3 regions of the Mesorhizobium sp. M2A.F.Ca.ET.046.03.2.1 genome follow, and region 3 is predicted to be linked to each of the others. Evidence: predicted binding sites of a transcription regulator. Region 3 holds the regulator's gene; each other region holds the start of a gene.
What was found. The regulator LexA, encoded in region 3, represses DNA repair genes until DNA is damaged. The targets are predictions, from matches to a motif close to TGTTCNNNNTGTGTTCNG.
Positions count from the first base shown of each region.

Region 1: a site for LexA is predicted at 5,526-5,543, ahead of parE (DNA topoisomerase IV subunit B). Genes of this name have one in related genera too.
Region 2: a site for LexA is predicted at 6,461-6,478, ahead of EJ072_RS30155 (single-stranded DNA-binding protein). Genes of this name have one in related genera too.

Region 1 covers NZ_CP034449.1:6,042,829-6,053,275, forward strand. The annotation lists gene EJ072_RS28750 (DUF2336 domain-containing protein) at 1-753, shown strand, start outside; gene EJ072_RS28755 (VOC family protein) at 767-1,204, opposite strand; gene EJ072_RS28760 (FUSC family protein) at 1,284-3,365, opposite strand; gene parE (DNA topoisomerase IV subunit B) at 3,406-5,460, opposite strand; gene cpaB (Flp pilus assembly protein CpaB) at 5,716-6,636, shown strand; gene EJ072_RS28775 (type II and III secretion system protein family protein) at 6,665-8,107, shown strand; gene EJ072_RS28780 (hypothetical protein) at 8,112-8,384, shown strand; gene EJ072_RS28785 (response regulator/pilus assembly protein) at 8,398-9,612, shown strand; gene EJ072_RS28790 (CpaF family protein) at 9,609-10,447, shown strand, end outside.
Region 2 covers NZ_CP034449.1:6,326,177-6,336,623, reverse strand. The annotation lists gene gyrA (DNA gyrase subunit A) at 1-919, opposite strand, end outside; gene EJ072_RS30180 (SulP family inorganic anion transporter) at 1,144-2,823, shown strand; gene EJ072_RS30175 (AraC family transcriptional regulator) at 2,854-3,678, opposite strand; gene EJ072_RS30170 (hypothetical protein) at 3,763-4,293, shown strand; gene EJ072_RS30165 (MarC family protein) at 4,457-5,086, shown strand; gene EJ072_RS30160 (OsmC family protein) at 5,155-5,580, opposite strand; gene EJ072_RS30155 (single-stranded DNA-binding protein) at 5,842-6,360, opposite strand; gene EJ072_RS30150 (cupin domain-containing protein) at 6,557-6,937, shown strand; gene EJ072_RS30145 (metalloregulator ArsR/SmtB family transcription factor) at 6,983-7,297, shown strand; gene EJ072_RS30140 (SRPBCC domain-containing protein) at 7,294-7,770, shown strand; gene EJ072_RS30135 (ATP-dependent Clp protease proteolytic subunit) at 7,787-8,389, shown strand; gene EJ072_RS30130 (hypothetical protein) at 8,466-8,747, shown strand; gene uvrA (excinuclease ABC subunit UvrA) at 9,542-10,447, shown strand, end outside.
Region 3 covers NZ_CP034449.1:6,437,117-6,447,563, reverse strand. The annotation lists gene EJ072_RS30750 (alpha/beta hydrolase) at 1-215, opposite strand, end outside; gene kynU (kynureninase) at 275-1,522, opposite strand; gene lexA (transcriptional repressor LexA) at 1,977-2,711, shown strand; gene EJ072_RS30735 (ComEC/Rec2 family competence protein) at 2,705-5,173, opposite strand; gene gltX (glutamate--tRNA ligase) at 5,277-6,701, shown strand; gene gltA (citrate synthase) at 6,882-8,210, shown strand; gene lpxB (lipid-A-disaccharide synthase) at 8,283-9,464, opposite strand; gene lpxI (UDP-2,3-diacylglucosamine diphosphatase LpxI) at 9,464-10,372, opposite strand; gene lpxA (acyl-ACP--UDP-N-acetylglucosamine O-acyltransferase) at 10,359-10,447, opposite strand, start outside.

The DNA of each region.
Region 1 (10,447 bases), 390 kb from region 3:
TCGATGTCGCTGGCGGCCGCAATCGCCGAGATCGGCGAGCCGGAGGCCTGCGCGGCTCTGGTCGGGAACAGCGGCGCGGAGATCGCTTCGCTCAGCTTCCGCCGCATGGCTGAGCGGCATGGCCACGTGCCGTTGGTGCGCGAGACGCTGATCGCAGATCGGCGCCTGCCGGCCGACTGCCGCTATATGCTGCTGGTCAAGCTCGGCGAGATCCTGAAAGGATCGCCGCTGGTGCTGGCGATGATGGGGGCGGCGCGCGCCGATCGCGTCATGCGCGATGCCTGCGTGAAGGCCTCGGTGACGCTGATCGAGGGAACGCGCATGGAAGAGCATGCCGCGCTGATCGAGCATCTAAGGCTGCGCGGCGACCTCACCGCCAGCTTCATCATCCGTACCATCGCGCATGGCAAGGTCGACTTCTTCGGTTCGACGCTGGTAGCGCTTGCCCGACAGTCCGAGCAGCGGGTGACGGCGCTTCTGGCCGGCGGGCACGACGTGGCGCTGCAGGCGCTGTTCCGCAGCGCCGGACTTGCGCCGGCGACGCATGGCACCATCCTGCGCGCGCTGAAAGTCTGGCGCGAGGTCGCCAACGGCCGGCGTGTCGCCGGCGTGCAGGAAGTGAGCTGGCTGATGCTGAAGGAACTCGGCGGCCAATCGGCCGAGGGCGATCTTGCCGGACTGGTGAAGTCGATCCATCTCGACGCGCTGCGCGAAAACGCGCGCGGGCACGCGCTGGCGATTGCCGCGGCCTAGCGCTTATCGGGTCTCAGCTGAGCTCCTGGGCAAGTCCGACAAGAAGCCCTTCAGGCCCACGGATGTAGCAGAGCCGATAAATGTCCTTGTAGCGGACCACCTCGCCAACGAGCTCGGCACCGTGCTTGCGGAGCCCCTCCAGCGTGTCGTCGATGTCGTCCACGGCGAACATGACGCGAAGATAGCCCAGGGCGTTCACCGGGGCATTGCGGTGATCCGCCACGATCGACGGCCTGAGGAAGCGGGACAGTTCCAGCCGGCTGTGGCCGTCCGGCGTTCGCATCATGGCGATCTCGACATGCTGGTCGCCCAGTCCGGTGACACGTCCGGCCCATTCCCCATCGATCGTGGCACGCCCTTCGAGTTCAAGGCCGAGCTCGCGAAAGAAATCAACCGTCGCATCGAGGTCCTCGACGACGATACCGATGTTGTCCATTCGTTTGAGCGCCATCTGTCCACCTAAGTACCGACCAGTCTGATAAGGAACCTTTCGGATCCGGTCCGACCTGAAACGCGACATGTCCCTTTGTTCAGGCACGACCCTTTGCAAAGAAATCCGGATAGTCTTCCATCGCCGCGGCAATGATGCGCAGCGAGGCGGCGATCCGCAGCATTTCGAGCCGATCGCTGCGTTCGCCAATGCTGGCCGCATATTGCCTTGCCACCGCGATGGTCGCGGTCTGCGGCTCGCCCGGCCGACGGAACAACAATTCGCGCGCCAGGCCGCGCAGAAAATTGCCGATGGATTCGACTGTCTCGCGCGGCACGGCGGAATTCAGTTGCGCATGGCGTAGCCGCAGCACCTCCAGCCCGACGGTGACGGCGGCGATGCTGCCGCCGAGAATGGGGTCGCCCCTGCGGCCCGTTCGCTGCACCTGCGGCATCAACTGGTTGATCCTGTCATAGGCGAGGCTTTCGAAAGCCGAACGCCGAGGTATCCGCTCATGCAGGCAAAGCCGCGCCAGATCCTCGCGCATCGCTTGCGAGATACGCTCCACGGTGACCCAAGGGTCGGCAGGCAGCACGACGATGAAGACGCCGATGGCGATCAGGATGCCGACCAGGATCGAGGCCGAGCCCGCAAAGAACGGCCCGGCATCATAGGTCATCTGCTGATGCGGGCTGAGGAAGGCGAGGAAGTTGATGGCGAAAGCGGTGGCGACGCCGACATGGCGTGGATTGGCCATGCCGAGCGCCGCAGGCACCAGGATCGGCACGACGAAGAGCGTGAACCAGCCGAAGCCGGGCAGCGCCGGCAGCGCGACCTGCCCGACCAGAAAGGCAAAGGGCAGCGCAATCAGGGTGCCGGTGAAGAAGCCCCAGGCCGACTGCACGGGATCGGGACGCGTCGCGAACAGGCTAGAGACCACCGCGACGAGGATGACGGTGCCGGCCGCTTCCGACCATTTGGTCGTCAGCCAGAAGACGGCAACGAGCAGCGTCGCGAGCGCGGCGCGCACGGCGTTGCGCCACGCGGCCTGATAGTCGCGGTGGACGACCAGCGCCGGCTGGCTTCGCTCATTCGATTTCCGGGAGACGGGCGAGCGAAGCGCATCGAGGCCGGCCAACACCTGTTTCAGCGCTTCGGCAAAATCACCGGCAATGGTGAGGCGAGTGATGGTGCCCACCTTGTCCTCGGCGGCAGTGTTTGCACCGGCATCGTCGGGCAGGGCCGGCACCTCTCTGGCCTTGCTCGCGATCGCATCGAGCCGCGCCACCCACGGGCCCGTGTCGTCGAGGGCGCCGGGTGTCGCCCCCAGCTCGCCGACAAAGGCTTTCAAGTCGCGTCGCATCGGGATGAGCGCCGCATTCTTCGGCGCGCGGTGGCTGTGCAGCGTGCGCGCCGCCGACAGGGCCCACAGAAGCTGGCCGATGGTGCGCCGCACCGGGTGGGCGCGGGGGGCGAAGCTCGGCGCTTCCAGCCGCGCGTAGGTGCGCATTTCTGCGAGCGTCTGGGCGTCGGTGATCAACTTGCGCTGGAGCGCGGCAAGGCTTGCCGGATCGCCGTCGGAAAAGGCGCCGCCGGCATATTCGGCGAGGTCGAGGATGCTGCGCTTCAGCCTGGAAATGATGGCGTCGGCCGCGAGCTTGGGCAGGATCAGCCGGCTGGTGACGCCGGCGCAGACGATGCCAAGCACGATCTCGGCGCAGCGTGCGATAGCGAGATCGACAACGACAATCGGTTGACCGAGCGCCGGCAGGCTGATGATCATCACCGTGTAGCCGGCAAGCGCCGCGCCATAGGCTTCCGGGTTGCGCAACAGCGATGATACGAACGTGCAGATGCCGACCCAGAGCGCCAGAAAAGTGATCAGCAGCCAGGGATTGGTACCGCACAGGGATGTTATGCCGATAGCGGCCAGGCCGCCGGCCAGCGTGCCGAGCAGCCGGTAGAAGCCCTTCGCCAGCACCATTCCAGCCACCGGCTGGGCGACGATGAACACAGTCATCATCGCCCATTGCGGATGGTCGAGCTTCAACGCGTAGGCGGCAAGCAGCGCGATCAGCCCGGCCGAAACCGTGCGCAAGGCAAAGATCCAGTCCGAACGGGTCGGCCGCGTCAGACCGCTTAACGATGTCTCGACAAGCTCTCTCAGACGCGTCCAGGTCACATTCGTCTCCGTACAGGAGCCTTTATGGACCCTTCCGCGATCAGATATCCAGCACGTCCGTCTCGGCGAATTCGGCGCGCTCCTGGATGAAGCGGAAACGCGCTTCGGGCTTGGTGCCCATCAGCGCGTCAACGGCATCCTTGGTGGCCTGCTCGGCGTCGATCACGTCGACCCGCAGAAGGGTGCGCTTCTTCGGATCCATCGTGGTCTCCTTGAGCTGCGAGGCCATCATCTCGCCCAGGCCCTTGAAGCGGCCGATCTCGACCTTGCCGCGTCCGGTGAATTCGGTGCGCAGCAGTTCGTCCTTATGCGCGTCGTCGCGGGCGTAGCCGACCTTGCCGCCCTGCCGGATCGAATAGAGCGGCGGCACGGCCATGTAGAGATGGCCGCCGCGGATCAGGTTCGGCATCTCCTGATAGAAGAAGGTGATCAACAGGGAAGCAATATGCGCGCCGTCGACGTCGGCGTCGGTCATGATGATCACGCGGTCGTAGCGCAGGTCCTCGTCGCGGTACTTCGAGCGCGTGCCGCAGCCGAGCGCCTGGATGAGGTCGGAGATCTGCTGGTTGGCGGCAAGCTTGTCGTTGCCGGCGCTGGCGACGTTGAGGATCTTGCCGCGCAGCGGCAGCACCGCCTGGCTGGCGCGGTCGCGCGCCTGCTTGGCCGAGCCGCCGGCCGAGTCGCCCTCGACGATGAAGATCTCGGCGCCGGCGGCCGCATTTTGCGTGCAATCGGCGAGCTTGCCCGGAAGGCGCAGCTTGCGCACCGCGCTCTTGCGCGAGACTTCCTTTTCCTGGCGGCGGCGCACACGCTCGTCGGCGCGCGCGATGACCCATTCGAGAAGCTTCGAGGCTTCCTGCGGATTGTCGGCAAGCCAATGGTCGAATGGGTCGCGGATGGCGTTTTCGACGATGCGCATCGCCTCGATGGTCGCCAGCCTGTCCTTGGTCTGGCCGACGAATTCCGGCTCGCGGATGAACACCGACAGCATGCCGGCGGCCGAGATCATCACGTCCTCGGTGGTGATGATAGAGGCGCGCTTGTTGCCGATCAGGTCGGCATAGGCGCGCAGTCCGCGCGCCAGCACATTGCGGAAGCCGGCCTCATGCGTGCCGCCTTCGGGAGTTGGAATCGTATTGCAGTAGGAGTTGAGGAACCCGTCGCCGCCGAACCAGGTCACCGCCCATTCCAGCGAACCGTGGCCACCCTGCTTGTCGCTCTTGCCGGCAAAAACCTCGCGCGTGACCTGGAACTCGTCGCCCAGCGTCGCCTTGAGATAGTCCTTCAGGCCGCCGGGGAAATGAAACTCGGCCTTGGCCGGCGTCTGGTCCTTCTCCTTGATCAGCGACGGATCGCAGGTCCAGCGGATCTCGACGCCGCCGAACAGATAGGCCTTCGAGCGCGCCATGCGATAAAGCCGCGCCGGCTCGAAGGCCGCGCCCTTGCCGAAGATCTGCTCGTCGGGGTGGAAGCGGGTCCTCGTGCCGCGGCGGTTATGAACCTCGCCCAGATGCTCGAGGCCGCTGACCGGGACGCCGCGGGAAAAACGCTGACGGTAGAGCTGACGGCCGCGCGCGACCTCGACCTCGAGGTGGTCGGACAGCGCGTTGACGACCGAAACACCGACGCCGTGCAGGCCGCCGGAGGTCTCATAGACCTTGGAGTCGAACTTGCCGCCCGAATGCAGCGTCGTCATGATGACTTCGAGCGCCGGCTTCTTGAATTTCGGATGCGGATCGACCGGGATGCCGCGGCCATTGTCGGTGACGGTCAGGAAGCCGTCGGCGGAAAGCTCGACGTCGATGAAGGTGGCGTGGCCGGCCACCGCCTCGTCCATCGAATTGTCGATGACCTCGGCGAACAGGTGGTGCATCGCCTTGTCGTCGGTGCCGCCGATATACATGCCCGGACGGCGCCGCACCGGCTCGAGACCCTCCAGCACCTCGATATCGGCGGCGCTGTAGCTTTCGCTGCCGTCGCGGGCGGCGGTCGAGCGCTTCGCGGCCTGCACCAGCGGATCGGCGGGGCGCGAGGGCGCGCGCACCGGCTGTGCCTGCTTTTCCATCTTGCCGAAGAGATCGTTGCTGTCGTCCATGCTGGGCCTAGCGTCCGGTAATGCGAATCACGGCTCGATACTGCCACGCTTTTGGCGGGCGAACGAGTTCCTGTTCCGTTCAGGGATCAAACTGTCTCTTATTCCAAAACCATTCGATAACCAAGCCGGCCGAAATAGGGCGATCGGCGGGTCACGGGATTCCTGATTCTTTAACATTAACGCCTAGCGTGAGGCCCAAACCAACAAAAGACCACGGGCGTCAGGGGTTTCGTTGTGCGGGGCAGGGCCATAACCATGATCGGTATCGCAGCCGTCTTCGGCGCGATCTCGATCTTTGCGGCGGATTTTTGGGTCAAGAGCCAGGCAAAGGCTCAGTCCGAGATCAAGGTGGTCACGGTCGAAGCTCCGCAGCAGCCCAAGGTCGAATTCAAGACCATCGTGGTGGCTCAAGCGCCGCTGCGCTATGGAATGGAGCTCGGACGGCCACAACTCGCCGAGATCCCGTGGCCGCAGGATTCGCTGCCGCAAGGCGCTTTCCCGACGATCGACAAGTTGCTTGCCGACGGCAGCCGCGTGGTGCTGTCGCCGATCGAGGTCAACGAACCGGTGCTGCTCACCAAACTGTCGGGACCGAACGGTCGCGCCACGCTTTCCAACATACTGTCGCCGGGCATGCGGGCCGTCACCATCCGCACCGACGAAATTGCCGGTGTCGGCGGCTTCGTCACGCCGGGAGACCGGGTCGACGTCGTCCTGACGCGCGATGCGGGAGACATCCAGGAAGTATCCAAGAACGCGCAAGGGGCGGCCGGCTCGACGGTCACCTCCGAGATTGTGGTCTCCGACGCCAAAGTGCTTTCGGTCGGGCAGGGCGCCGACGAACGCAAGACCGAGCCGCAGGTCGCCAATTCAGTGACCATCGAGGTGACCAACGAAGGGGCGCAGAAAGTGGCGCTCGCCCGCACCGTCGGCACTTTGTCGCTGTCGTTGCGGTCCGCGGCTGACGCCAGTGCCAGCAAAGGCGGGCTTACGACGATCTCTTCCTTCGGCGGCTCGGTTGCCGCAAACGCCGAGGCAAGTGCGGCCTCGCTCGTCAATGCGGTGACGAAGGACCAGGACGAGCCGAAATTCAGGACGGTGATCGTGACGCGCGGCGAGAAAGTCGAAGAATACAAGGTTCCTTCACGGGAACCGCCGCAGGAACTGCAGCAATAGCCGGTGGGGATCGGCGGGGACGGGCAAGATGTTCGGGTTTGATGCATTTCGGACGACCGGGGGATGGCGTCTTCTCGGCGCGATCGCGCTGGCGGTGTCGCTGGCTGTGGTAGGCTTCGCCGCGCCGGCAAGGGCGGACAATGACGTCGTCTATGTCTCGGCGAACCAGAACGCCTCGATCAAGGTCGCCAAGGGCAAGCCGAAGACGATCATGACGAGCGCGGCCTTCTACCAGATCGTCATCGGCGATCCGGAGATCGCCAACGTCAACCCGCTGACCGACAAGTCCTTCTATGTGCTGGGCAACAATCTCGGCACCACCGGTATCGCCCTGTTCGACCAGACCAAGCAGCTTGTCGGCACCATCGACATCGAGGTGACGCTGGACACCGACCAACTGGCCAGCACCATCCGCGCCAGCGTGCCCGACGCCAAGATCAAGGTCGGTTCGGCAAACGGCCGCGTCGTGTTGTCGGGCGAGGCCGAGGATGCGGTCGCCGCCGACAAGGCCAGCAAGATCGCCTCGCGCTTTTCCGGTAATGAGGAAGTCATCAATTCGGTCAACATCTCGTCCTCGCAGCAGGTACAGCTCAATGTCCGCTTCGTCGAGATCAACCGCCAGGCCGGCCAGGATCTCGGCGCCAAATACGCGGCCAATTTCGCTTATGGCATCGGCAACCGCAAAGTCGTGCTTAACCCGGACGGGGGAGATGTGCCGGCTGCCGGAACGGGCGAGATCATCGGCAGCCTGCTGTCGAACGGCTTGTCGATCGACATCGCCATCAAGGCGCTGGAGGAACGCGGCCTGGCGCGGCGGCTCGCGGAGCCGAATCTGATTGCCCGCTCTGGCCAGACGGCGAGCTTCCTTGCCGGCGGCGAGTTCCCGATCCCGGTTTCCGAAGACAACGGCAAGATCAGCGTCACCTACAAGAAGTACGGCGTCGGCCTCGATTTCACGCCGACGGTGCTGAAGGACGGGCTCCTGAGCCTCGACATCGCGCCGGAAGTGTCGTCGATCGACCCGTCCGCTTCCATCCAGGTCAGCAGCGGCATTTCCATTCCAGCCTTCATCGTGCGCCGCGCCAGGACGTCGGTCGACCTCAAGAACGGCCAGAGCTTCATGATCGCCGGCCTTCTGCAGTCGCAGAACGACATCACGACATCGCGGGTGCCGGGGATCGGCAAGCTGCCGGTGCTCGGTCCGCTGTTCTCCTCGAAATCTTATCAGCGGCGCGAGACCGATCTGGTCATCATCGTCACGCCGTACCTGGTCAAGCCGGTCGATCCCTCGAAGAAGATGGTCGAGCCGACCGACGGCACCCGGCCGGCAAGTGCCGCCGACTATTTCCTCAACAACACCGAGGAGGCCGACGCCTCGGCGCCGAAGCGTCCGCTGGCGCTGGCCGATGGCAGCACCGCCCGCTCCGTATCCGGCACGTCCGGCCACTTCCTCGACCTGCCGAAGGACTAAGGCCATGCGCATCGCCCTTTGGACTGTTCTCTTGCTCACTGGCCTCGCCGGCGGCTGCACCAGCGACGACTATGTGCGCACCGAAGGGGTGACGCCGGGGGTCGGCAACGCGCAGGCATCCAACACCGCCATGCAGATGGTCGATCCGTGGAAGTACGGCGTCCAGAACACAAGGCTTCTCGTGCCGGCTCAACGTCCGGGTTCCGAGACTGTCGCCGTTGGCGCGAAAGCCGGCGCCGCGTCCGCGCCGACAACATCATCAACGACATCGAATTGATCGGCCGACAACGATGGCATCTGCTACCAAGACCAAGAAGATCCTGCTCGTTTCCACCGACAGGGCGTTCGTGCAGGACACTCGGACGGCTTTTGCGACCTCCGAGGTCATCGAGCTCCTGACGGTGGAAAAGAGCATCAACGAGCTGCGCGGCGAAGCCCTCGAAACCGATTTCGGCACCGTCATCGTCGACATGGACGCGGCCAAGCTCGAGGAGATCGAGTCGCTGCAGCGCGTCATGCGCCGGCTGGAAGGCAGCGTTCCCGTGGTCGTCGTCACCCAGGAATTCAACGCGGCGGCGGTGCGCATCCTCGTGCAGCTCAAGGTCGCCGACTTCCTGGTCAAGCCGATCACCACGGCAGACCTGGTGCGCTCGGTCATCCGGGCGTTGCAGGGGCCGGGGCGGGAAGAGAACACCGAATCGCACATCTATACCTTCATGCCGGCCGCCGGCGGCGTCGGCACCACCACGCTCGCGCTGCAGACGGCTTTCCAGCTGCATCATTCGGTGACGCGCGGCGCTTCGACATGCGTGGTCGATCTGAATTTCCAGCAGGGCGCCTGCGCCGAATATCTCGACCTTGAGCCGCGCTTCGACATCACGGAAATCGAGAACCAGCCGGAGCGCCTCGACCGGCAACTGCTCGATGTGATGCTGTCGAAACATGCGAGTGGCCTGTGCGTGCTCGCGGCGCCGACACGTCCCTCGGACATGCGCTCCTTCAAGACCGATGTGGTGGTTCGGATGCTCGATCTCGTGGCGGCTTACTTCGACAATGTCGTCATCGACATGCCGCGCACCTGGTTCCCCTGGACCGAGACGGTGCTCTTGGGTTCCAACAAGCTCTACATCGTCGCCGAGATGACGGTGCCTTGCCTGCGCCACACGCAGCGCCTTATCCAGGCCGTCTATGAGACCGCAGGCAAGGAAGTGAAGCCCAACGTCATCGTCAACCGCTTCGAACAGAAGATGTTCGACAGCGGCATCAAGCAGGCCGATGTCCAAGAGATACTCGGCGAGCATTTCGTCGGCGGCATCTCCAACAATTACCGGCTGGTGCGCGAGGCCGTCGACCGCGGCGTGCCGCTGCACGCCATCGACCCCAACGCCAATGTCGTCAACGACCTGAAGAAGATCATCCTGCCGGAGGAGGCCGTCCAGACCACGGTCAAGTCGAAATCGCTGTTCGGCCTCGGCAAAGGCCTGCTGAAGAGGAAGGCCGGATGAACACTCGCTTTTCCAACCTGCAGAACCGCGACACTCGTCCGCAGCGAGCGCCGGAGCCCGCGCCTATGGTGCACAATGCGGTGATCATCCCGACGACCCGCAAGCCGGCACCGCCGAAGCCGGAGGCCGCGCCGGCAAAAAGCGCCAACAAGGTGCTCGATGCGCGCGTGCGCATCCACCGCATGCTGCTCGAGGAGATCAACCTCGTGGCGCTCGAGCGGCTGCCCAAGGATGAAATGCGACGGCAGGTGCATGAATTCGTCTCGGAAAAGACGCGCGAGGAGCGGATGGCGATCAACATCGCCGAGCTCGATGCGCTGGTCGACGACATCGTCGACGAGATGGTCGGCCTCGGCCCGCTGGAGCCGTTGCTCAAGGACCCTGAGATCAACGATATCCTGATCAATGGCCACCAGAACTGCTTCGTCGAAAAGCGCGGCAAGCTGCAGCAGGTCCACATCCCATTCAAGGATGAGGCGCATCTGCTTCGAATCATTAACAAAATAGTCGCGGCTGTCGGCCGCCGCGTCGATGAATCACAGCCGATGGTCGACGCCCGCATGCTCGACGGCTCGCGCTTCAACGCGGCGATCCGCCCGGTCGGCGTCGACGGCCCGCTGGTGTCGATCCGCAAATTTTCCAAGAACAAGCTCGGCCTGCACAAGCTGGTCGAGTTCGGCGCCATCACCCAGAACATGGCCGAAGTGCTGGCGGCGGCGGTGCACGCCCGCAAGACCACGATCATCTCCGGCGGCACCGGCACCGGCAAGACGACGATGCTCAATGCGCTGTCGGCCTTCATCCCGGAAGACGAGCGCCTGATCACCATCGAGGA
Region 2 (10,447 bases), 110 kb from region 3:
GGCGGTCGCTTTCGTCGCGAATGTCGGAAATGCCGTCGATGCGCTTTTCGCGCACCAGTTCCGCCATCTTCTCGATCATCGCCGCCTTGTTCACCTGATAGGGAATCTCGGTGACGACGATGGATTCGCGGTCGTTGCCGCGGGATTCGATATTGACGCGGCCGCGCATGACGATCGAACCGCGCCCGGTGGAATAGGCGCTGTAGATGCCGGAACGGCCAAGCACGATGCCACCAGTCGGGAAGTCCGGGCCGGGCACGATCTCCATCAGCGCCGGCAGGTCGATGGCCGGGTTGTCGATGAGGGCGATGGCGCCGTTGCAGACTTCGCTCAGATTGTGCGGCGGAATGTTGGTGGCCATGCCGACGGCGATACCGCCCGAGCCGTTGACCAGAAGGTTGGGAAAGCGCGCCGGCAGCACCTTCGGCTCTTGTTCGGCGCCGTCATAATTGTCCTGGAAATCGACCGTTTCCTTGTCGATATCCTCCAGGAGTTCATGCGCGACCTTGGTGAGCCGCGACTCGGTGTAGCGCATGGCCGCGGGCGGATCGGCGTCGATGGAGCCGAAGTTGCCCTGCCCGTCGATCAGAGGCACGCGCAGCGACCAGTCCTGCGCCATGCGAACCAGCGCGTCATAGATCGAGGCGTCGCCATGCGGATGGTATTTACCCATCACGTCGCCGACGATGCGCGACGATTTCACATGCTTGCGGTTCCAGTGGTAACCGCCTTCCTGCATGGCGTAGAGGATGCGGCGATGGACGGGCTTCAGGCCGTCGCGCACGTCTGGCAGCGCGCGGCTGACGATCACGCTCATGGCGTAATCGAGATAGGAGCGCTGCATCTCCTCGATGATCGAAATCGGCTCGATGCCGGTGGGGCCGCCGTCCGGCCCGCGCGGTGTCTTCTGGTCGGTCAAATCAGGTCACAATCCAGTCGGGAATCACTACATGCTTATATAGGAAGCCTTGCCGAAACTCCAATGTCGGCCGGACTTTTCCAGAGACAATTTTGATGGTAATTTCAAATGGATACCGCTGATTGCGACGATATGGCCACCGTCGTTTTCGCCGTCATGCGGCAAGGTCGGCGATGGATCGGGCAAAAACCGCAACTGCTGTGAAGCTGGCCTCATGGCTACCCATGCGGGCCCTCAGCGGCTGGAGCGTCAAGGACCTCAACGGCGATCTGGCGGCCGGCATCACGCTGGCCGCGATCGCCATACCCGAGCAGATGGCGACGGCGCGGCTCGGCGGCTTCGCGCCGCAGATCGGCTTTTTCACCTTCGTCGCCGGCTCTGTCGCCTTCGCGCTGCTCGGCGCCAACCGCCAGCTGTCGGCCGGCGCAGATTCGACGATCACGCCCTTGTTCGCCGGCGGTCTGGCGCTGATCGCCACCTCGGGCTCGCCGCATTACCTGGCGCTGGCGGCCATGCTGGCCCTGATGGTGGGGCTGCTGGTGGCGCTCAGCGGCGTCTTCCGTCTCGGCTGGATCGCCGATCTGCTGTCCGTGCCGGTCACGACGGGTTTCCTCGCCGGCATTTCGGTCCATATCATCGTCTCGCAACTGCCTTCCTTGCTCGGCCTGCCGGCCGAAAGAGGCGAGACCTTGCGGCGAGTCGGCGAGATAGCCGCCAATATCCACCTCACCAATCCCTGGAGCCTGGCAATCGGCCTCGGTGTCTTCGCCATCGTCTTCGCCGCCGGACAGGTCAGCGCGCGGATCCCGGCGGCGTTGATCGGCATGGTCCTGGCGACGCTTGGCGTCGTCTCCTTCGATTTGAGGAACCGTGGCGTCGAGGTGCTCGGCGCCTTGCCGAACGGGTTGCCTCCTCTCGGCATGCCGACCGTCCACTTCCACGACGCACAGGCTCTTGTCCCGCTGGCGTTGCTGATCGCCATCGTCGTCATGGTGCAGACAGCGGCCACGAGCCGCTCGTTTGCTTCCCAAAACGGCGAAGCGCCAGACGTCAATCGCGACTTTGTCGGCGTCGGCGCGGGCAGCATCGTGGCCGCCCTGTTCGGCGCCTTTGCCGTCAACGCCAGCCCGCCGCGCACGGCCATCGTCGCCCAGACCGGCGGCCGCTCGCAGCTGTCGGGCCTGATCGCGGCGGCTATCGTGCTGGGGCTCGGCGCTTTCGGCGGCAGCCTGCTGGCCAACGTGCCGCAAGCGGCCCTTGCCGGCGTGCTGATGTTCGTGGCCCAGCATATCCTGCGCTGGAGGATCGCCGTTAACGTATATCGCCAGGCGCTCGGCGAGTTCGCGCTGATCCTGATCACCATGATCGCCATCGTCGTCCTGCCTATCGAAACCGGGGTCGCGATCGGCATCGGTCTGTCGCTGCTGCACGGCATCTGGGGCTCGACGCGCACCGAGCCGATCGAGCTGGCGCAGGTACCGGGCACGTCGGTCTGGTGGCCGCCGAGCGGTTCCAGCCCGGGCGAGCGGCACCCCGGCGTGCTGGTGGTGGCGTTCCAGGCGCCGCTTTCCTTCGTCAATGCCGACCGTTTCAAGCGCGGTCTGAGCGACCTGATCGACGCCAGGAGCGAGGGCGTGAAGCTGGTGGTTCTGGAGGCCAGCAACATCGTCGAGATCGACTATACCGCCGCTCAGGCGCTGATCGACACCATCCGCCATTGTCGCGACAAAGGTGCGGTCTTTGCTATCGCGCGCATGGAATCGCTGCGCGCCCAAGCGGCGCTCAAGCGGTTCGGCATCGCCGACATCGTCGGCGCTGAGCGCATTTTCCACTGCGTCGACGCGGCGATCAAATCACTTGGTCCGGGGAAACCGCAGCTCAAGGAACAGGATAGCATGCCATGAACGACCCCCGACGGGCAGCGGCAGGCTTTTTCAGCCAACGCGCCGGGCGCGATAGGCGCGCGGCGCCTCTCCCATCTCGCGCCGAAACCGACGGTTGAAGCTCGACAGATCGTTGAAGCCTGTGTCGAAGGCGATTGTCGAGATCGTCGCGTCCGAGTTGCGCAGCCGCACGGCGGCCCGATGCAGCCTTGTCCTGAGCAGGAACTGATAGGGCGTCATGCCGGCCACATGCCGGAAGATGCGTAGGAAATGATACGGGCTCGTCGCCGTGGCGCCGGCGAGCTCGGCCAGCGAGAGCGGCCGCTCGGCATTGAGCTCGATCAGCCGCACCGCTTCGGCAACGCGTTTCTGATCGCGGCGGCTTGGTGTCCGCGCCGTTCTGAAAGAACCGGCGGCAGCCGCGACCACCGCGCCGGCAAGGCGTAGGCCGAGTTCCTCGAACGCCTCGTTGTCGCTCCTTTCGCGCGCAGCCTCCGCCTCGGCCAGCAAAGGCGCGAGCGCCGGCAAGGGCGGCAGGCGCGGATCGGCGAAGCCCAGCCGCTTCGCGCCCGGCAGTTCGGCCACGACGCGCTCCAGATAGGCTGGCGAAAAATGGAAGGAAAGGCAGCGGTCACCGGCGCCGTGCTCATGCCCGCATTCATAGCAGGCGCCGGGATTTCCGAGCAGGATGGCACCCGGCGCCAGCTTCGCCGTGCCCTGGCGCGTGCGGTAGCGGAACGTGCCGCTGGCCACCGCGGCGACGCAGAAGCCGCGATGTCCTTCCTCGAACGGCCTGTCGCCCGCGGCGGCGGTACACACCACGTCGGACACCTGCCAGCCTGATCCGGAAGCCAGAGTTCTCTGCGCTGTTGTCATGCCCGAACGATAGCAATTTTTCCCAAGCGGCGAACCCCGCCTGCCCCTATTGCTTGCCCTCTCCTGACAAACGAGGCAGCAACCATGACTAATCCCTTTGCCGAAGCCTTGCACAGCGACGACCCCATTCCGGATCTCGCCGAAAAGCTGAAGCTCTACGGCCGCTTCATCGGCGCCTGGACATTCGATGCCACGCGCATTCTAGAGGACGGCACAAAGCTCACCGGTCGCGGCGAGGTGCATTTCGGCTGGGTTCTGGAAGGCAGGGCCTTGCAGGACGTCTGGATACTGCCCGCCCGCGACGCGGGTCCCTCCCCGTCGCTCGGACCGTGGACCTTCTACGGCACGACATTGCGCGTCTACGATCCCGGCGCCGACGCCTGGCACATCTTCTGGAGCGACCCGCGCAATCAGTACTACAGCCGGCAGCTCGGCAGCGCCGAGGGCGACACGATCGTCCAGGTCGGCGCCGACGGAACCGGCGCGTCGGTACGCTGGAGCTTTTCGCGCATTACCGAAAACTCGTTCCGCTGGCTGGGCGAGCGCTCGCATGACGGCGGCGCGACCTGGCGCATGGAGGTGGAGTTTTTGGCCCGGCGGGTGGGTGAGAGCTGATGACTACCGAAGATCGCAGCGGCACAAAACAAGAGCCGTAGCCATCCTTTGCGCCGCCGGGCTTCACCAGGTTCGCGAAACCATCTTCCCGCCTGTTTCCAGCGCCTGGGCTTTGCTTTACCAATTGCAGAGGCTGGGCTTCGCCTGGCGGGAGGGGCCAGCGATGCCGAGTTTCGACAGCCTGTTCAACGCCTTCGTCACCATACTGGTGACCATCGACCCGCCGGGGCTGGCGCCGCTCTTCCTCGCCGTGACGCGCGGCATGAACCGAGAGGAGCGCCAACAGGTCTCGGTGCGCGCCTCGGTGATCGGCTTTCTGGTCATGGCGCTGTTCGCGGTTGCCGGCGCCTCGATCCTGTCGGTGTTCGGCATCACGCTGCCGGCCTTCCGCGTCGCCGGCGGCTTTCTCTTGTTCTTCATCGCCTTCGAAATGGTGTTCGAGCGCCGCCAGGACCGCAAGGAGAAGATCGGCGACGTCGCCATCACCAAGGACATGATCCACAACATCGCCGCCTTCCCGCTGGCGATCCCGCTGATCGCCGGCCCTGGCGCGATCTCGGCGACCGTGCTGTTGTCGGGACATTTCGAAGGCTTTGCCGCGCAGGCAGCCCTGGTCGGCATCATCTTCCTCTGCCTCGTCATCACCTATCTGGTGTTTGTGCTGTCGGAACGCATCGACCGCATCCTCGGCCAGACCGGCCGCTCGATTCTGACCAGGTTGCTCGGCGTGATCCTGGCGGCCTTGGCGGTCCAGTTCGTGGCCGACGGCGTCAGGGCGCTCATGGCAGCCTAAGAGGCTGCGAAGCAGCCCACCTACTGCCCTACTGCCCTACTGCCCTACTGCCCTACTGCCCTACTGCCCTACTGCGCCCCCGTCTCGACCACCTCGAAATCATGCGTGATCGTCGCCGTCTTCGCCATCATCGCGCTGGCCGAGCAGTATTTCTCGATCGACAGGTCGATCGCCCGTTTCACCTTGTCATGCGAGAGCGCGCGGCCCTTGACGATGAAATGCATATGGATGCGGGTGAACACTTTCGGGTCGGTCTCGGCCCGGTCGGCGTCGAGCTCCACCACGCAATCCTCGACCGCCTCGCGGCCTTTCTCCAGGATATGCACGACGTCATAGGCCGAGCAGCCGCCGGTGCCGATCAGCACCAGTTCCATCGGGCTCGGCCCAGGCGTCTTGCCATCCGGCCCATGCGCCGTGCCCAGCACGACCTTATGGCCGCTGCCGGATTCGCCGACAAAGGTGCGTTCCTCGACCCATTTGACGCGTGCTTTCACGGTGGTCTTCCTTGAGAAATTCCGGTCCGCGCTAAGGCCTGTTGAGATTCAGGTCAGGCCGCGCAGAAAATGGCGGGTTCCGAGAACCGGCCTACGCCGGCCGAAGCCCTCACAAGTGTCCCGCTCTATGAAGGTTACTGCCGGCGAAGGATGGATGGCTAAGCGGCAAAGGCCGCGAAGGCATGCCATGGGATTGGAGGCGGCGCCGACGGAAGCGGTCCGAGCGACATCGCCTTCCTCTAAACGACCATGTCGAGACGCTTAGAACGGGATCTCGTCATCCAGCTCCCGCGACGCGCCGCCGCCACCGCCGCCCCTGGAACCGCCGCCACCGCGGCTGAAACCTTCGTTCGGGCCCGACTGGCCGAAATCGGAACCACGGCTGCTGCCGCCTGAATAGTTACCGACCTGGCCGCTACCGCCCTCGCCGCGCGCGTCGAGCATCTGCAGCTCGCCACGGAATTTCTGCAGCACCACCTCGGTCGTGTAGCGGTCATTGCCGGTCTGGTCCTGCCATTTGCGGGTCTGCAGCTGGCCCTCGACATAGACCTTCATGCCCTTCTTCAGATACTGCTCGGCCACCTTGGCGAGCTGGTCGTTGAAGATGACGACATTATGCCACTCGGTCTTTTCCTTGCGCTCGCCCGAATTCTTGTCGCGCCAGCTTTCCGAGGTGGCGATGCGGATGTTGACGACCGGATCGCCGGAATTCAGGCGGCGGATTTCAGGGTCCGCCCCGAGATTGCCGACCAGAATGACCTTGTTGACGCTACCCGCCATCGTACTTCTCCGCGCTCATCCGAAACAAATTTTAAGTCGCTCACCTTACAGCCTCAGGGCCGCCCACGCCCGTAAAGGCTGGCTTTTCCCACAAGGTTTTTGTTCCTCTTTCGTTCTAGCATAACCGATGCTTCTGTCAAGGAATGTCAGCAAGAGGTAGTGTCCTGGTGTGGGAAACGAAAGGGGATATCTCCGAATGAACACCCTGACACATGAGGATCAGCCGCGCGAACTTTGGCGGACCGGAGTGGAGACGCGGATGCGTGTTGCCGCCGCCAACGGCGCGGCCGAGCTTTGCATATTCGAACAGTGGGTCGAACCGGCAACCGGGGCGCCGACCCATTCGCATTCGGTGGAGGAAGTGCTGACAGTGATTGCCGGCGAGGCCGAAATGTGGATCGAAGACAGGCGAGCAGTACTGACTGCGGGGCAGTCGCTGATCATCCCGGCGCATCGCAGGCATGGCTTTCGCAACATTGGGTCCGGCATGCTCCGCATCCATGCCGTGCTCGCATCGCCGATCTTCGAAGCAAGCTTCGACGGAGCCGCGAATCCGGTGAAGCGCTGGACATCATAAAAACAGCGCTTGCCAAATCTATAAGTATCGACTTATGCTTTCCGCATGATCGAAGCAGAGATTTTCCGGGCGCTCGCCGACCCCACCCGTCGCGCCGTCTATGAGCGGCTGACCGCCAGCGAGATGACAGTGACCGAGCTGCGCGCCGGCATGAGCGTGTCGCAGCCGGCGGTCTCGCAGCATCTCGCCATTCTGCGCGGCGCCGGCCTGGTGGTCGAGCGGCGCGCTGGCCGCAACGCCTACTACCGCGCCGATCCGCAGGGGCTCGACCCGCTGCTCGGCTGGATCGAACGCTACCGCGCCTTCTGGCCGGAAGGCATCGAGAAGTTGAAGACGGTTCTGAAGGGAATGGACCAATGACCAAGGCAGAGAATCCGACAGCGGCAGAGGCCCCGCTCAGCTTCGAATGCGAGCTTGCCGATCCGCCGGAAAAGGTCTGGCGGGCGCTGACCGAGCCGGAACTGCTGGCCGCCTGGATGATGCCGAACGACATCAAGGCGGAAGCTGGCAGCTGCTTCACCTTTGCCGGACCGGATGCGCCGATCGAATGCGAGGTGCTGGAAGCCGAGCCTGGCCGGCTGCTGCGCTATTCCTGGCGCGAGCGGCCGGCCGACAAGGATGCCGACCAGCTTCCCGCCTTTGACAGCATCGTCACCTTCACGCTGGCCCGGACAGCCTCCGGAGGCACGCATCTTCGGATCGTGCATGATGGCTTCGTGCCGGTGGCTGAGCCTGTTCTGGCCATTGCCGGCGCCGGCTGCGGGCTCTCGCTTTATGCGCGCAAGACCCCGACCGCGGCCAATGCGCCCTGCATGATGCTGCGCGCGGCCTGATAAGAGGAAACCCGTCATGAGCATTGCCAATCTGGTGCCGATGGTCATCGAGCAGTCGAGCCGCGGCGAACGTTCCTTCGATATCTTTTCGCGGTTGCTGCGCGAGCGCATCGTCTTCATCAATGGCGAGATCAACGACAATGTCTCGGCGCTGGTCTGTGCCCAGCTGCTGTCGCTGGAATCCGACAATCCCGACAAGGAGATCTCGCTCTACATCAACTCGCCCGGCGGCATGGTGACCAGCGGCTTCGCCATCTACGACACGATGCAATACATCTCCTGTCCGGTGTCGACGGTCTGCATGGGCTTCGCCGCCTCGATGGGCTCGTTTCTCCTGATGGCGGGCTCCCCGGGACGCCGCATCGCGCTGCCCAACACCAGGATCGTCCTGCATCAGCCGCTTGGCGGTTTCCAGGGCCAGGCTTCCGACATCCAGCGCCACGCCGAGGACATCGTGCGCACCAAGCAGCATATGACGGAGCTCTACGCCAGGCATTGCGGCCGCACCTACGAGGAAGTGGAGCGCACGCTCGACCGCGACTACTTCATGAGCGCCGCGGAAGCGAAGGACTGGGGCCTCGTCGACCACGTGTATGACACGCGCAAGAAAGCGGCCTGATATAGCGGAGTAGGCGCGCGGCAATTTGATCGCCGCGCGTCTGGCATCGCTTCAGCCGCGTCCCTATAGTCCGCGCATGATCAGGTCCGTTCAGTCCAGACATTTATGCGCCGCCCTCGCCGCTCTTGCCGGCGCCTTGATGGCCGGCACCGCACTGGCCGACGACAGCCAGTCGCAGAAACTGCCCGGCGTCAGCGGCGACTATCGCATCGCCAAACCGGCGCCGCAGCCGGAACCCGATGACGCGCAGCCCGCCGGCAGCGACGGCTCGTTCAAGATCGGCAACACCGATGTCAGGATCGGCGGCAGCATAACGATCGACATGGCAACGGGCGGCATGAAGCTACCGAACCACTGATCGCGGTCGCGGGTTGAGCGCCCCACAAAATGTAAGCCCCATCCCTGCTGTGCAGACGGATGGGGCTTCATGGATCTGAAATCCAACTTTGGCCGGGAGTGGACTGCCGGCGTTCTGTTTCGGATGCAACGCGGCGTTCAGCCGACGATCCGACTATGGTCTCTGATTGTAGGGAATCGGCAAGTCACGGTTTGTCGGGCCGGCGTTTCAAGTCTGCCCTGGCACTTATGCCCGCCGCGGCTCCATCTCCGTGTGGAGCCTCAAGGGACTGTCCGGTGGCGTCATGCTCCGCTCCTGGGTCCGTTGCGACAATGTCGTTCGAAGCGCTAATCGCTATCGCCTGCGGCGTCTCGCAGGCCGCCTGTTGGGCGGCGAGGCCATCGAAAGACAGCCGGCTTCGTTGACGCCTTTGAGACTGCCCCCGTGAGTCGCCGTCGTCAACCGTTGAATAGCCGGTTACCGAAAAATGTGATCGCCGGGAGGTTACGTGCGGGTAAGCAGAGTGGCTCGTGGATCGACGAGGCGGGCATCGGCGACACTTGTCTTCACGAGGCTTCGAGCAACTGTTTGCACAGCGCATGACGCGAATGTTTCCACAACGCTTTGTCAGGAGCGTGTTCGGCCTTTGTTCTTTCCGCTTGCCCGCTCGCGCGAAAGGCGGTTAAACCCATAATCGGCTTGTTCCGTCGAGATTGTGGCGTCTCTCGACGTGGCGGCAAAAATACCTACATAGGGGATGGCCGGGACAAACCCGCCCAATCCAGCAAATTCCAGATCTGAGGCGGCGACCGGCGATGGCCGACCATAAATATCTTTCCATTCGCGGGGCGCGCGAACACAATCTCAAGAACGTCGATCTCGACCTGCCGCGCGACAGCCTGATCGTCATGACTGGACTGTCGGGCTCCGGCAAGTCGTCGCTCGCTTTCGACACCATCTATGCCGAGGGCCAGCGCCGCTACGTCGAAAGCCTGTCGGCCTATGCCCGGCAGTTCCTAGAGATGATGCAGAAGCCGGATGTCGACCAGATCGACGGCCTGTCGCCCGCCATCTCGATCGAGCAGAAGACCACCTCGCGCAACCCGCGCTCGACGGTTGGCACCGTCACCGAGATCTACGACTATATGCGCCTGCTTTTCGCGCGCGTCGGCATCCCCTATTCGCCCGCCACCGGCCTGCCGATCGAGAGCCAGACGGTCAGCCAGATGGTCGACCGCGTGCTGGCGCTGGACGAAGGCACCCGCCTCTATCTGCTCGCGCCGATCGTGCGCGGCCGCAAGGGCGAATACCGCAAGGAACTGCTCGAGCTGCAGAAGAAGGGTTTCCAGCGCGTCAAGGTCGACGGCACCTTCTACGAGATCGCCGACGTGCCGGCGCTGGACAAGAAGTACAAGCACGACATCGACGTCGTCGTCGACCGCATCGTCGTGCGCGGGGACCTGGCCACCAGGCTCGCGGATTCGATGGAGACGGCGCTGAAGCTCGCCGACGGCCTTGCTGTGGCCGAGTTCGCCGACCGGCCGCTCGACTCCAGCCTGACCGGCGAGGACTCGGTCAACAAGTCGAAGAACGAGACGCATGAGCGCATCCTGTTCTCGGAAAAATTCGCCTGCCCGGTGTCCGGCTTCACCATTCCCGAGATCGAACCGAGGCTGTTCTCCTTCAACAACCCGTTCGGCGCCTGCCCGACCTGCGACGGC
Region 3 (10,447 bases):
AGCCCCTTCGGCGCGGCAGGCGGGAGGAAGAGATCGAACCGGCTGCGCGGCGCCTCGCCATAGACGATGTCGAGCCGCGCCCTGCCCTGCGCCAACAGCTTTTCGCGAAATGCCTGAGCTGGGCCGTCCCAGGCCGCCGGCCAGCGGTCGCCGCCAGCGATGTTCGCGCCGTTGGCGTAGGCGTCATCCCAGTCGACAATGCGGAGTCCCAGCACCGGCCCCTCCTGCGATCTGATCGATTTCGAGTTGTCTTTGTTCGGCATGCCATTCGAAGTCAGGTGACGGCCTCCTTGATCGCATAGCGCGCCTCCTGCCAGGCGCTCGTGCGCAGGATGTCTTCCAGCACCTCGACGGCGGCCCAGACATCCCGGTAGCCGACATAGAGTGGCGTGAAGCCGAAGCGAACGGTCGACGGCGCGCGGAAATCGCCGATCACGCCGCGCTCGATCAAGGCGCGCATCACCTGGTAGCCATGTGGATGGGCGAACGACACCTGGCTGCCGCGCTCGGCGCCGTTGCGCGGGCTTTCTAGCTCGAGACCGAACGCGCCGCATCGAGCTTCGACAAGGCGGATGAACAGATCCGTCAGCGCGACGCTCTTCTCGCGCACGGCAGTCATGTCGACTTCGTCCCAGAGATCCAGCGAACCTTTCAGCGCCCGCATCGACAGCATCGGCTGCGTTCCGCACAGGAATCGCCGGATGCCCGTGCCGGCGGCATAACCCTGCTCGAACGCGAACGGTCGGGCATGGCCCCACCAGCCGCTGAGCGGCTGGCTGATGTCGTGATGATGGCGGGTGGCGGCATAGATGAAGGCAGGCGCGCCCGGTCCGCCATTGAGATATTTGTAGGTGCAGCCGATCGCGAAATCGGCATTCGAGCCGTCGAGATCCACCGGCAGGGCGCCGGCCGTGTGGCAGAGGTCCCAGACGATCAGCGCGCCGGCGTCATGGGCCTTGCGGGTCAGGGCCGCCATATCGCGCAACCGGCCGGACTTGTAATTGACGTGGTTGACCAGGATGACCGCGACACGGTCGTCGATCAGTTCCTCGATCGTCGGCGCATCGACGCCCTCGAGCCGCAGCACCGCGCCGGGCCGCGTCGAGGACACCCCCTCCGCCATGTAGAGGTCGGTCGGAAAGCTGTCGCCTTCGGCAACGATCACCGAGCGGTCGGGTCGCATCGCGAGCGCCGCATGCAGGACCTTGTAGATGTTGATCGAGGTGGTGTCGCATACCACCGTCTGGCCAGGCGCGGCGCCGATCAGACGCCCGAGCCGGTCGCCCAGCTGGACAGGCATGTCGAACCAGCCGGCGGTGTTCCAGGCACGGATGATATCCTGCGCCCATTCCTGCTTCGCGGCCGTCTCGATCTCGTTGAAGACATTGATCGAAGCGGCGCCCAGTGAATTGCCATCAAGGTATATCACCCCTTCCGGCAGAACAAAGCGATCGCGCAAGGGGCGCAGCGGGTCCGCAGCGTCCATCGCCTCGACCTCGGCAAGATCGGGAATTCCCCTCATGTGCTACCGCCTCCATTTCGACCCAGGCCGCTACATCCCTCCGGCGACCAAGGCGGTTGTCCCATCACCGTCCGCAACCCGGCAAGAACCTTCTGTCCTATATTAGCTGGTCCATAGACGGCAAAGGCTGAGGATCGGAATCGTCGCCAAGGTTGGCATTTTGAGTTCGTTTCGTTCACGTTACGGTACATGGTTGGGTCAGCTGACTGGATCCCTTCAGCACCTCCGCGACGATGTCGCCTCTCAATTTCAGCATAAGGAGAATTGCAAAATCGAGCGGAATAAATGACACAGCCCAACCGGTGGCGGCCAGGCACCGTCGGATGCAACATTCTTTCGCCCGCCTTAAGAAATTCATTAAACTTTAAACGGTTGCGGAACACAACTGGAACAGATAGTGTTTGTTCTGGGTTTGTTTTTCTGATTCTGGTTTCGGAACCCGTGGGGGCCGCCAATGCTGACGCGCAAACAACATGAACTCCTGATGTTCATCCATGAACGCCTGAAGGAGAGCGGGATCCCTCCATCCTTCGACGAGATGAAGGAAGCGCTCGACCTCGCCTCAAAGTCCGGCATCCATCGGCTGATCACGGCGCTGGAAGAACGCGGCTTCATTCGCCGGCTACCGAACCGGGCGCGCGCGCTGGAGGTCTTGCGCCTGCCCGACTCGATCGCTCCCGGCCTGAATGCCGCGAAGAAATTTTCGCCAAGCGTCATCCAGGGCGGCCAGGGCAATCTAAGCCGACAGGTCAAGCCGGCAGCGCCCTCGCGTACGCCGACACCCAGCAATGATGACGACGCCGCTTCGGCCGTGTCCATTCCGGTGATGGGCCGCATCGCCGCCGGTGTGCCAATCGACGCCATCCAGCACCAGACGCATTCGATCTCGGTCCCGCCGGACATGATCATGGGCGGCGAGCACTATGCGCTGGAGGTCAAGGGCGACTCGATGATCGAGGCCGGCATCTTCGACGGCGACACCGTCATCATCCGTAACGCCAGCACGGCGAGCCCGGGCGAGATCGTGGTGGCGCTCGTCGACGATGAGGAAGCGACACTCAAGCGCTTCCGCCGCAAGGGCGCCTCGATCGCGTTGGAGGCCGCCAACCCGGCCTACGAAACCCGCATCTTCGGGCCGGATCGGGTCAAGGTGCAGGGCAAGCTCGTCGGGCTGATCAGGCGCTACTGATCCGGCTGCGAGGACTTGGCCCTCTCTGGCTTTTCGTAAGGCGCCAGTCCCCTCGCCTCGCGAGTGTACTTCCGCTGCTCGTGCCAGGGCCGGTAAGGCTGCTCGACGGCATATTGGATGGCTGCTCGCGCGGTTGCCGATTGCGGATCGAAGAAGACGGCGGCACTGCCGTCACGCGCCAGTTGGCGCTTGGTGACGACAAGCACGCGCTCATCCCAGCAGGGATTGTAGGCCGTCGCATCGTTGATGACGATGAGATCGGCAAAGCCGCAGGCGGGCCGTGCGCTGTCGCGGTTTTCGGCGAGCGCGACGATCGCGCCGGACGGATGCCGGCCAATGCAGAGGTCGCCGGTGCAATAGAAGGGCGAGCCGGGCGGCAGGTCGACCGGGTCGGCGATATCGAGCGCATCCTTGGCAAATGTCTCGGGCGGCACGATGGCCTCGGCCTTCAGCGCCCGCTTCCAGTTGTCGGTGGTGAACTCGTTGGAGCGTTCGCGGTTGACGGCAAGCTCGCCGCCACCGATCGGCATCGCCACGAGATGCGCGTCCTCCGAGATCAGCACATCCGGCGTGCGCACATGCGGGATCGCCAACAGCGCGGCGAGCGCGAAGGGCACAGCGGCGAGCCTCAGCCAGGTGGTGGCCATGGTCGCGATGACGAGCGCGATTGTCGCCAGCAGCACCGACTGGATCGAGATCAATCCCACTGCATCGACTGGCGAGCGGTCGGAAATCCATGCCGAAATGGCGATCATCGCTGTCAGGCCCTTGCCCATCACATAGAGGAAGGGACCGTCGAAGCCGAACGGCATGGCGAGCGCGCTCAACACGGCGAACGGCATGACAATCAGCGAGACGATCGGCATGACCGCCAGATTGGCGAGCAGGCTGAGCGGCGACACGCGCTGAAAATGCCAGATCGCAAACAGCAATGTCGCGCTGCCGGCGATGAGCGAGGTCACAGCGGCGCCGCCCACGCCAACCGCTAGTTTTCGCGACAGGAACTTCAGGAACGAACGCTTCACCGGCGGCGCGGTCGTTTTGCCGGCGCGATAATCGGCAAAGCCGGCATAGGCGCCGACCAGGGCCGCGGTGGCGGCGAAGGACATCTGGAAGCTCGGGCCGACCACTTCATGTGGCGAGACAAGGATGACGGCAATCGCCGAGATTGCCAGGTTGCGCATCGTCAAAGCCGCGCGGTCGAAGAGCACCGCTACAAGCATAACCGCAAGCATGATGAAGCTTCGCTCGGCCGCCACCACGATGCCGGAGATGACGAGGTAAGCGGCGATCGAGGCCAGCGCGATCGCCGCGGCGTATTTCTTCACCGGGCGGCGGGACGAGAAATCCGGAAACAACGCGAAGGCGCCGCGCAGCAGGAACATGATCGTGCCGGCCACCAGCGCCATGTGCAGGCCGGAGATCGATATGATGTGATAGATGCCGGTCCGTCGCATCGACTCGTTGATCGCTTCCGGAATGCCGGCGCGCACGCCGACGATCAGCGCCGCCGCGATCTCGCCTTCGGACCCGCCAATGCTGCTCCGGATGTGGTCGGCGATCCCTTCGCGCGCGTTTTCCACGGCCGACGCAATGCGCGCGCCGAAGGGTGCCCCCGTTGGCGCAGTCGAAGCCGGAGCCAACAGCTTTGGATCGCCCAGGAAAAAGCCGCTGCCGCCGATGCCGCTAAAGTAGCTGTCGAAGGAAAAGTCATAGCTGTCCGGGCGTACCGGACCGGTCGGCGGCAGCAGCTTGGCATAGCCGGTCAGCATCGACCCTGCCGTCATGCCGGACGGGATCCTGCGCGCCGACAGCCGAACGCGGTCCGGCGCGTAGCGCAGCGTCGGGTGCTCGGTGGACATGAGATCGATGGTCAGCCGCACACGGCCATTGGCCATCGCTTCGGCGGTGACCAGGCGGCCGGTCAGCCGGGTCTGGATTTCGGACCCCAGCATCGGGGTCGCCATCCGCCAGGTCTCCACCTTGGCCGAGAGGAAGCCGAGCGCGCAGAAAAGCGATGCCATGAAGACAAGGTGCGTTTTCTGCCAGGAGCGCGACACCGCCGCGCAGACAGCCATCAGCGCCACCGCCGCAAGCGGCCTGTAGAGATCAGGCTCGGTGCTCAGCGAGAAGTAATAGATGACGCCGGCGGCCAGGAACACCGGCACCAGCAGAAAGCCGACGCCCCGGTCGATCTCGGTGCTGGCAGCGACCGCAACGCTTCGCCGCAGCGCGGGAAGCGAAACGCTGCCGAGCTGTTTGCGGATCCGGCCGCCGCCGGCTGTTGGCGAGACCGGCAGTACTGCGCCGTGGCCATCAGGCAGATGCTCGGCTGGTGCGCGCGGCTGCGGAAGCTGAATCGGCGGCGCCTCTTGGGGCTCGGCATGGGCAAACATCAGGCGCTCGCTGACGCCAGCTGTCGTTTCCCCGCCCTCCTCCGTACCCCGGCCACGTCCAGCCATCGGGTCTGCCCCTTGCGCCCCAGACCGCCTATGCTACATGAACGCGCAAAGCGCGAAAGCCCGCGCGAAATATGCCGTCTCAGCGCGCTTCTTCGAGAGTTCCATGTCCGACAAGGTCGTCACCCGTTTTGCCCCCTCGCCCACAGGCTACCTGCATATTGGCGGGGCGCGCACGGCGCTGTTCAACTGGCTCTATGCCAAGCACACCGGCGGCACGATGCTTTTGCGTATCGAGGACACCGATCGCGAGCGCTCCACCGAAGCCGCCACGGCCGCCATTCTGGACGGATTGACCTGGCTTGGCCTTTCCTGGGATGGCGACGCCGTCTCCCAGTTCGAGCGCGCCCCGCGCCATCGCGAGGTGGCCGAGGAGCTCGTGCGCCTGGGCAAAGCCTATTACAGCTATGAGACGCCGGCGGAGCTGGAGGCGATGCGCGAGGCGGCGAGAGCCAAGGGCCTGCCGCCGCGTTATAACGGACAGTGGCGCGACCGCGATCCCTCCGAGGCGCCGGCAGGCGTCAAGGGCGCCATCCGCATCAAGGCGCCGACCGAGGGCGAGACGGTCGTCCATGACCGCGTGCAGGGAGAGGTGCGCTTTCCCAACAAGGATCTCGACGACTTCATCATCCTGCGCTCGGACGGCAACCCGACCTACATGCATGCCGTCGTCGTCGACGACCACGACATGGGCGTCACCCACATCATCCGCGGCGACGATCACCTGACCAACGCCGCGCGCCAGACCGTGATCTACAACGCCATGGGCTGGGCGGTGCCGTCGATGTCGCATATCCCGCTGATCCACGGCGCCGACGGCGCCAAGCTGTCGAAGCGGCACGGCGCGCTGGGCGTCGAGGCCTATCGCGCCATGGGCTATTTGCCGGAAGCCTTGCTCAACTATTTGGCGCGGCTCGGCTGGAGCCATGGCGACGACGAGGTGATGTCGATCGAGGACATGATCGCCTGGTTCGACATCGGCGACGTCAACAAGGGCGCTGCCCGCTTCGACTTCGCCAAGCTCGAGGCGCTGAACGGCGTGCATATGCGCAAGATGGACGATCGCGCGCTGTTCGATATCTTCGTCGCCACTCTGCCCTATCTTGAAGGGGGTCCGGCGCTCGCCGCAAAGCTCGATGACAAGCGCAAGGCGCAGCTGCTTGCCGCTATGCCCGGCCTCAAGGAGCGGGCCAAGACCCTGGTGGAGCTGGTGGACGGCGCGGCTTTCCTGTTTGCCGGGCGGCCACTGCTCCTGGACGAGAAGGCAGCGGGCTTGCTCAGCGCGGATGCGCGCGCGATTCTGCGCGGCGCGCATGGCGCGTTGTCTTCTGTCCAGGGCGAGTGGAGCGCCGCCTCGGCGGAGGCTTCGATCCGCGAGTTCGCGCAGGCTGGCGGATACAAGCTTGGCGCGGTGGCCCAACCACTTCGAGCCGCGCTGACCGGCCGCAGCACATCGCCCGGCGTGTTCGACGTGCTGGCCGTGCTGGGCCGCCAGGAAAGCCTGGCGCGCATTGGAGATCAAATCGATTAGGAGCGGACTGGCCCAAGAAGATTGGCATTGAAAGGTGTGTTTCGCAGTGCAACATTAGGCCTTGGCCCAATTGGCACGCACCTCCTAAAATGCGGTGGCGAGTTCGCGCATTCCGGTGACTTCGACGTGTCGTTTGCAGGAATTGCTTTGCCGGCATGAGGATACAAAGGGAGTTTGAGAATGAGCGAAGCTGCGACAAAACTGGAACCGGGCAGCAAGGCGCACGAGTCGACCGCCAGGCTCGAACTCGCCGGCAAGACCCATGAATTCAAGGTGCGAAGCGGGTCGACTGGGCCTGACGTCATCGACATCGGCGCGCTCTACAGCACCACCGGCGCCTTCACCTACGACCCCGGCTTCACCTCCACCGCAAGCTGCGAGTCGGCAATCACCTTCATCGACGGCGACGCCGGCATCCTCTTGCATCGCGGCTATCCGATCGACCAGCTTGCCGAACATGGCGACTTCCTCGAAGTCTGTTACCTCCTGCTCTACGGGGAACTCCCGACCAAGGCGCAGAAGGAGGATTTCGACTATCGCGTGACGCGTCACACCATGGTGCACGAGCAGATGTCGCGCTTCTTCACCGGCTTCCGCCGCGACGCGCACCCGATGGCCGTCATGTGCGGCGTGGTCGGCGCGCTGTCGGCCTTCTACCACGACTCGACCGACATCTCGGACCCGTATCAGCGCATGGTCGCCTCGATGCGCCTGATCGCCAAGATGCCGACCATCGCGGCGATGGCCTACAAATACCATATCGGCCAGCCCTTCATTTATCCGAAGAACGATCTCGGCTTCGCCGCCAATTTCCTGCACATGTGCTTTGCCGTGCCGTGCGAGGAGTACAAGATCAATCCGGTGCTTGCGCGCGCCATGGAGCGCATCTTCATCCTGCACGCCGACCACGAGCAGAACGCCTCGACCTCGACGGTTCGCCTCGCCGGCTCTTCCGGCGCCAATCCGTTCGCCTGCATTGCCGCTGGCATCGCCTGCCTGTGGGGCCCGGCGCATGGCGGCGCCAACGAAGCGGCGCTGAACATGCTGGGCGAGATCGGCCATGTCGACCACATCCCGGAGTTTATTGCCCGGGCCAAGGACAAGAACGATCCGTTCCGGCTGATGGGCTTCGGTCACCGCGTCTACAAGAACTACGATCCGCGCGCCAAGATCATGCAGAAGACCGCGCATGAGGTGTTGGGCGAGCTCGGCATCAAGGACGATCCGTTGCTCGACATCGCGATGGAGCTGGAGAAGATCGCGCTAACCGACGCTTACTTCATCGAAAAGAAGCTCTACCCGAACGTCGACTTCTATTCCGGCATCACGCTGAAGGCGCTGGGCTTCCCCACAACCATGTTCACCGTTCTGTTCGCGGTCGCGCGCACCGTCGGCTGGATCGCGCAGTGGAAGGAAATGATCGAGGATCCGCACCAGAAGATCGGCCGCCCGCGCCAGCTCTACACCGGCGCCACCGAGCGCGACTACGTGCCGATTGCGAAAAGGTAATTGAGCGAATAGCGAGATAGCGAGTAGCGAATAGGGGAAGAAGACAAACCGATAGCCCCCACTCGCTATTCGCTACTCCCTATTCGCTCTCTTGATACACCCCATCGCAACTTCCGCGGCGATATCGCCGGAGGGCCGTTCAGTCGCCATGCGGCGGGCAATTTCGGCAAAGCCCGCCTTTTGCCAGGCGCGCATGCCGGTGTCGGCAAACAGGGCCTCAAGTTGCCGGGCAAGGTTTTCCGGCCGTACATACTGGTCGTAGAATTCCGGAATCAGCGTGCGGTCGGAAATCAGGTTGGGCAGCAGGGCCGACCAGGTCGTCACCATATGCTGCAGCAACTGGCGCGCAATCGGGTCCAGCTTATAGCAGGAAACCATCGGAACGCCTGCAAGCGCCAACTCGAGCGACACCGTTCCAGACGCGATCAATGCCGCATCGGCCTTGCCGAAGGCCTGCCATTTGCGCTCCGGCTCGATGATGATTTCCGGCTTGTCGTCCCAACTGGCGACCGAGGCCTTCACCAGCTCGGTGACATGCGGCACCGTCGGCAACAGCAGGCGCAGGCGATGGCCGCGTTGGCGCAGCGCCGACATCGCCTTGCCGAACGGTTCCATCAGCCGGCGGACCTCGCCGCGGCGCGAGCCGGGCAGCACCAGCACCGTCTTGACACGGTCGTCGGAGAGGTCGCGCGGCTGGCTCTGCGCCTTGGCGGCGCTAAGCACGCCCGGATCCCGCGTCAGCCGGTGACCGACATAAGTGCCCGGTGGTCCGCCGAGACGGGCAAGCGCCTTCACCTCGAACGGCAGGATGCACAGGATATGGTCGACATAGGGCTTCATCGCCACCGCCCTGCCCGGCCGCCAGGCCCATACGCTCGGGCAGACATAGTGGACGATCGGGATGGCCGGCGCCGTTGCGCGGACCTTCTTCGCCACGCGCAGCGAAAAATCCGGACTGTCGATGGTGACGAGGCAGTCGGGCCGCTCTGCCGCGATCGTCGCCGCCGTCTGGCTGATGCGGCGCATCAGCCGCGGCAGGTCGCGCAACACCGCGCTGAAACCCATCAGCGCGATCTCGCTGCCGTCAAACAACGGCGTCAGCCCCAGCTGCTGCAGATGCCGGCCGCCGATGCCGACAAGCTGAACCTTGCGGCCGGCCGTACGCTCGAGCGCCCGCACGATGTCGGCGCCGAGCAGATCGCCGGATTCCTCGCCGGCGACGATCGCGAGCTTGATCGGCTTGTCAGCGGCCATCAGCCGGCTCCCCGTTTGGCAAGCTCCGTCGCGGGCAGGCCGATGATGAAAAGGCCAAAGGCGTTCGCGCGAGCAAGCGTGGTCGGGCCTTCAAGGATGAGCGAACGGCCGGCCTCGACGGCTATGCCGGCAAGGCCTGCCGCATGAGCGGCCTCAACCGTCTGCGGGCCAATGGTGGGCAAGTCGGCCCGCAATTCCTGACCCGGCTTGGCGCATTTGACCAGCACGCCGCGCGCCTTGCCGGCCAGCCTTCCATGACCGCGCAAATCCCGCATTCTGTCGAGCAGACCGGCTGTGCCCTCAATGCCTTCCAGCGCCACGGCGCGACCTCCGATCGCAATCGCCGCCTGGCCGATATCGAGCGCGCCGATGGCCTTGGCCGCCTTGCGAGCGGCCTCGATGTCGCGCCAGTCGGACTGGTTTGGTCCGGCCGCTGTCAATGTGCCCTCGCCCGCCGTCAGTTCCGGAACGACCTCGTGCGCGCCAACGACCTTGACGCCACGCGTTTCGAGGGTCTGGGTCAACATCTTCAGCAGGCCATCGTCTCCGCGTCGCAATGCCCTGACCACAGAGGGGATTATCGCCAGCAGCGCAAATGTCGGCTTTATCCTGCTCAGCCGCGGTCTGCGCTTGATCTCGCCGGCAAGGACAAGGTGCGTAATGCCCCGGCGCTTCAGCAACGGAAACAGCAGCCCGATGTCTTCCAGCGAGAGTTTTTCCTGATCGTAGGCCGCGAAGTCCGCCTCGCGGTCGACCTCACCAGCGGCAATGATGATGAAGGGCGCAAAACCGTGCTTGACCAGGCCATCGGCGACCTCGACGGGCAGGCTGCCGCCGCCGGCAATAATGCCGACCTTCGAGCCCGGCGCGAGTTGAAACCCTGATGCGGCGCGCTCAGGCCTCGTCATCGCCGCTGTCATCGTCGCCGCCACCCTTCAGCGGCGGGACCGCATAGTGCCGCTTGCCGCCGCTGGCGATGAAGT